2 regions of the Salipaludibacillus sp. CF4.18 genome follow, and region 1 is predicted to be linked to the other one. Evidence: predicted binding sites of a transcription regulator. Region 1 holds the regulator's gene; the other holds the start of a gene.

Region 1 (3,217 bases):
ATATAAACAAATCAAAAGATATTTCAAGAGAAATTAGTGTAAAGAATCATTCTCTTTTTCTTTTTTTAATTTAGCTGGTGTTACATCTGTACCTTCTTCGTCAACAACTTTTACCGATTTTAATTGGTTCTTAAATGACTTGCGAACATTCTTCAAATATTCATTCCTTAGCTCTTTTTGCTCTTTTTGTTCTTTTAATGATAAACCTTCGCTTTTTGCTTTCCTTGCTAAAATGTTTATTCTATCAAGTTTTTCTTTATGAATCATCTGAATCCCTCCGTTTGTTGATAGGCATATTTCATTTTAAAGCAATGAAATAAAGGATTCAAGTTTACTGCCTAATCGTTGGACAAGCTTTTCATATGTTCCTGATATCTTCGATGTGCCGTTGCTTTTGAAATCGAATATCCCATCCCTCTTAGCATTAGGGCCAGTTCATGAAAAGTCATTCCACTCTCTCTTAATCTCAAGATCTCTTTGAGTGGAACCTCTTTTCTCTTTCTTCCTCCACCACGGGTTGCACCCAATAGATTCATAGACGGATCAAAGCCATTACTAACAGCTCGCTTCATCCCTCTTTTTATTTTAACATTTTGAAGTTTACGCTGATACTCCTCCACAATAGCGACGATATCCAACACCATTGAGTCGGTCTCAGATAATGCTAATTCACCATTGTCTTTTAGAGAATATATTTTTACATTCATTTTATTCAACTGGTGAATGAGAGCCATTTTAGCATTCCCACGACCAAGTCTTGTGTCGTCTTGAATAAGTAATATATTAGCCTCTTGTTTTTTAAATCGTTCGAGCATGATAAATATTCCGTCTCTCTCTATTTCATAGCCACTTGCTTTTTCTTCTATTATATCAATAACCTGGATGTTTTCGGCTTCTGCTATTTTCACTAGTTCTTCTTTTTGTCGGATAAGAGATGTTTGTTGTGTTTCTTTGTCAGTACTCACTCTCGTATATATTATTCCTCTCACTCTTGAGCAACTCCTGTCAGCTGAGTTGGAACGTCTAATCGTTGACCCGGAAAGATACTCTCATTATCCAAATCATTTTTTGACTTCATCCATGAAATAGTCTGTTCAATTGTCATATCATGGTCATCCGAAATGGAACTGGCAATCGCCCATAGAGACTCTCCATCTTCAACGGTCCATTCTGTTGACACCTGATACTTTTCTTCAACTGGAGTATGATTATCTGAAAAATAAGTCCATGAGTATAATACACAGGATAAAAGAAGTATAAAAACAGATCCGTCTATGTACTTTCGTAAAGATTTATATGTTTGCATTGCTCATCACCTCATAATAAGAATGTTTGTTCCCTTTTACTATAACTAGAACAGTTGTTCGTGTCAAGCATATAAGTAGAACGAGTGTTTGCGAAACTAACGTTCTCATGGTATAATGTTCCTGTAAATGTTTCTTAATACTAGATTGCTATGATATACAACTATTAAATAGAACAAAATACATATAACGAGGTGTGAAATATGACAAAGCTCTCTTCTAGACAGCAAGCTATTTTTGATTTTATTAAATCAGAAGTTAAAGATCGTGGATATCCCCCTTCGGTGAGAGAAATCGGAGAAGCAGTGGGCTTAGCATCTAGTTCAACTGTGCATGGTCATCTATCAAGACTAGAGAAAAAAGGCTACATTCGCCGTGATCCAACTAAACCGCGCGCTATTGAAGTTTTGGGATTACATGATGATTCCTCTCAAGTAAATCACACGGCATCCATACAAATTCCTGTAATTGGTAAGGTTACTGCAGGACAACCGATCACTGCGATTGAAAATGTGGAAGAATACTTACCATTGCCAGCAAGCTTTGTTCAGGATGAACAGTCCTTTATTCTTGAAATATCTGGGGATTCTATGATAGAGGCTGGTATATTTGATGGCGATTATGTCGTAGTTAGACAACAAAGTCATGCAAATAATGGAGAAATCGTGGTCGCTATGACAGAAGATGATGAAGCGACTGTGAAACGATTCTTTAAAGAAGATAATTACTTTCGACTCCAACCTGAAAATTCTACATTAGACCCAATCATTTTAGATAAAGTTACTATTCTTGGCAAAGTCATCGGCGTTTTCAGAACACTTCAATAACTTATGTATACCATTGAAAAGAAGATCAAGTGATACTACTTGATCTTCTTTTTATTTTTTACCTAGTGTTATGCCAGATAGAGTTTAAGAATGATGTCTGTCTAGATTTTAAAAGTAGGACAAGGAGCCTGCCTCATCCTTTCTCTTTAGTTATGAAGATTTAAATGAAAGCCTCACATTCCGTTAACTGCGTCCCGCACTAACAAACCAAACTTGAGTTGTTGAAAAAGTATTCTCTTGCCTAGTAGGTCTTTTATATTTAATTTTTTTCTGTATAATCTTTGTTGAGGGTTTTTTACAAAGCTCCCTTTTATTTTTATTTTTCTTTTGGGTAACTTTTTCCTCTCTGCTGTTACTTACTTTGTTTCCGTTATCTGCCTCTAAATCTCTCACATCTTCTTCGCTTCTTGTTTCCAAGAGGGAACCTTTAGCATACGAGAGTATATTTTGCATGGATTGCATTAAGGTTTTTTCACCATATGCTTTCAATAGTGATACTTTTGCGCTCTGTGAATTACATTCAATAAACTTAATTTCTAGATCTTTTGTTAGTCCAAAATCTATCCCGATCTCTCCAAATTCCCCATATTTATCTTCCGTCTCTTTATAAACAGTGCATAAAAAGGATTCAATTCTTTTCTTAATTTTCAATTTTTCTTTGGAGGATAATTTTATCCACTTGAACAAATCATCAAGTGGGATAGCATCTGAATGAATTGTAATCGGGGAGTTTTCTTGGCTAACTCTTGCACTTATTCCACCGACCTGAATTCCTTTAGTTATATCTCTTTGTAATTCAGCCCGCAAATCTATCCTTCTATTGTTAAGTTCTAATAGGTCGATAGCTTCTTGTACCATAAATCCTTTCCCTTTGTAAAATTTGTCTAAGAAAGGGATAACATCATCTAACTGTTCATAGTTCATGGTGTAAATTTTTTGTTGAGTATAATCATAATACTTACACTGATAATGATTATTTGATAACAATTCTACGCGCACCACATTTTGTCCTTTTCTCCCGGTGACCCCTTTCAGATAAATCGTTTGATGTTTATTCATCATGTAAAATAAATCTTCTGGACCTTC
Region 2 (3,217 bases), on a different contig from region 1:
TAGAAGGAACTTTGCAAGTTGATCCAATTTATTTCACTTCTCATATGGATACAGTAGTACCAGGCAAAGGGATAGAACCCCTAATAGAAGACGGTTACATAAAAACGGATGGTTCAACGATTCTTGGAGCAGACGATAAAGCTGGCTTAGCAGCGATGCTGGAAGCAGTTCGTGTCATTAAAGAAAAAGAAATTGCGCATGGAACGATTCAATTTATTATTACTGTTGGTGAAGAATCAGGATTGGTAGGAGCGAAAGCTTTTAAAGCAGAGGATATCATAGCTAAGTATGGTTATGCGCTTGATAGTGACGGAGATGTTGGAACGATCATCGTGGCTGCACCAACTCAAGCAAAAGTTAAAGCAGTTGTACACGGAAAAACAGCTCACGCAGGTGTCGCTCCTGAAAAAGGTATTTCCGCAATAACCATAGCCTCTAAAGCAATTGCAGCAATGCCACTAGGAAGAATTGATGACGAAACAACAGCGAATATCGGTCGAATCGAGGGCGGAAGTCAAACAAACATCGTTTGTGATCGTGTTGAGATTCTTGCAGAGGCGAGATCATTGCTTCCCGGGAAAATGGAAGCGCAGGCACAAGCAATGAAACAAGCGTATGAAACAGCGGCGACTGAAATGGGTGGTAGTGTAGATGTTGATATCCAGCTAATTTATCCAGGTTTTAAGCATATGGAAGGCGAACAGGTCGTTGAAATTGCAAAAAAGGCGGTTTCTAATATAGGAAGGCAGTCAACATTGAAACAAAGTGGAGGCGGCAGTGATGCTAATGTATTTGCAGGTTTTGGGATTCCTACAATTAATTTAGGAGTTGGTTATGAAGCAATCCATACAACGAATGAACGACTTAAGATTACGGAATTGGTGAAAACTGCAGAACTAGTGGTTGCTATTACCCAAACGGCCGCAAAGCAATAACAGTCAAAGAGGAGTTCGATGAGTGATCGGCTTATGAGAATGTCCTCTTTCTTTTTTTTTATGAAATATATGGTAAGATACTTGTAATATACCATTAGGAAGAAGGGAAGAAGATGGACGAAGGAATGCTGGAGCACCGCATTTTAAATTATGTACGGGGGATAGGAAAAGCATTAGAGGATGAGTGGCAATGTAAAGCAAAAGAGTTAGGTTTAACTTTTGCCGAACAGCACGCCATGTGGATTATCTTTTCTAAGCAAAAAATTTCTATTTCGGAGATTGCAACATTAGGGTTGTGGAACCGGTCCACAGTCATGCAAATGATGACGAGACTCGCAAAAAAAGAAATAATATCCATGTCAAAGGACGCAAAAGATCTGCGAGTAACCTACGTTGAATTAACGGAAAAAGGAGATAAGAAGAGAGAAGAATCGCTACATAAAGAGTTTAAAGTACTAAATTTCATTAAAGAAAAGTGGGACAATGATCCGGTCATGATGGAATATGTTGCGGAGTTCAGCAGAGAATTTAATCTGCATTTTCATGGCAAAGAGTTTGTAGACTGGGTTGGGAGTGCTACGAAAAGTAATAGTACTAACTTAAAAGATAAATAGAATACTAATAGATGTAAGAAAAAAGAGCCCCACTCTCTTTATTGCAACAGGGTGGCAGGCTCGATGGTACCAAATTCTATTGATTCAAGAATTACTTCCTCGGAATAACCTATCTTGGATGAAAGTTGTCGTATGGTAGGTGATGGCCATTCCTTTCTTACGTAATCAGTCACTACCTCCACTACTCGGATTAAAACCAGATCATAAGTGGATGTTTTTCTGACAAATTGCGGCATAGTTCTGACCACCTCTCAACTATATTAATCATTATAATAACACATATTATAACTGGAAGAAAAGAAATAAACGTTCATATGTGTAAAAATGGAAAGCCAACTCTGTTTACTAAGGAGTGAGGTTTTTATTTTTTTGGAAACGTTTGTTCGTTGATTTATTTGTTCAAAAGAGGCAAAATAGAAAGAGAGATTTATTGAGAGCGGGTGTCAGATAATGGCTAAAGGAAGAGTGCTTTTTCATGTCGATATGAATAGTTTTTACGCCTCTGTAGAAGCAGCTTATGACCCAAAGCTTTTAGGTAAGCCTTTAGCCATTGCGGGAAATGCTAAAGAAAGAAGAGGGATTGTTGTGACGGCCAGTTACGAGGCAAGAGCAAGAGGAGTTAAACCGCCGATGCCTCTTTGGGAAGCATTAAAGAAGTGTCCCGAACTTATTGTACGGGAACCAAATTTTGACCGGTATCGTCAGGCTTCTAAACAAATGTTTCAACTATTATATGAGTACACACCGTTAGTAGAACCAGTCTCCATTGATGAGGGTTATATGGATGTAACTGACGCAAATATTTCCTTAGAAGCACTAGAACTAGCAAAACATATCCAAGTTCGCATAAAAAAAGAATTAGCGCTTCCCAGTAGTATTGGTATAGCCCCAAATAAATTCCTGGCTAAAATGGCTAGTGATATGAAAAAACCGATGGGAATCACCATTTTACGAAAGCGGGAAGTCAGCTCTATTCTGTGGCCGTTGAAAACGATAGAAATGCATGGAGTTGGCGGTAAAACTTCAGAGAAATTAGAAAAAATGGGTATTTATACAATTGGTGATATTGCCAACGCAGATCCGGAAAAGCTTCAACGGAAACTAGGAATAGGCGGAATGCGAATTTACGAAAAAGCCTATGGAATTGATGATCGTCCTGTGGATCCGGATTCTGTGAATGAATTTAAAAGCATCGGGAACTCCACAACATTACCAAAAGACACAACGAGTCAAGCTCTTGTCCGAAAAGTAATCATGAACCTTTCCGATTCTGTTGGACGTCGTTTACGGAGAAAAAATGTTTATGCCGGTAATATTCAATTGACGATTCGTTACCATGATCACAATACGATAACAAGGTCACATAAGCTTATTTATCCGGTTCATTCGCACGATGATATCTTTACAGCCGCATGGGAGTTATGGGTGAAATATTGGAATGGAGATCCGATACGGTTGTTAGGTGTGACTGGAATGGATTTAGTTGAAAAAGGATCAGCATATAAACAATTAGATTTATTTGCCTATGATAAAGAGGAAAAAGAGGACAAATTAAACGGAATAGTCGATGCCTTGAGAAATAAGTACGGTGAGAGTGCATTATTAAAAGGAACCCAAATAGGAAAATCAGATCGAAGCGATCAATTACGAGACAGAAAGAGACGGGGA

Evidence for each region. Region 1 encodes LexA, which represses DNA repair genes until DNA is damaged. Its sites were predicted from a motif close to CGAACATATGTTCG; they were not measured.
Region 2: the regulator LexA is predicted to act here: its motif matches at 1,922-1,935, upstream of ACHABW_RS10445 (DNA polymerase IV).

The regions. Positions count from the first base shown of each region.
Region 1 covers NZ_JBIMEV010000001.1:278,903-282,119, reverse strand. The annotation lists gene ACHABW_RS01415 (DUF896 domain-containing protein) at 34-267, opposite strand; gene ACHABW_RS01410 (YneB family resolvase-like protein) at 339-989, opposite strand; gene yneA (cell division suppressor protein YneA) at 986-1,306, opposite strand; gene lexA (transcriptional repressor LexA) at 1,508-2,131, shown strand; gene ACHABW_RS01395 (YheC/YheD family protein) at 2,315-3,217, opposite strand, start outside.
Region 2 covers NZ_JBIMEV010000012.1:94,037-97,253, forward strand. The annotation lists gene ACHABW_RS10430 (M20/M25/M40 family metallo-hydrolase) at 1-935, shown strand, start outside; gene ACHABW_RS10435 (transcriptional regulator, SarA/Rot family) at 1,049-1,549, shown strand; gene ACHABW_RS10440 (hypothetical protein) at 1,588-1,785, opposite strand; gene ACHABW_RS10445 (DNA polymerase IV) at 2,000-3,217, shown strand, end outside.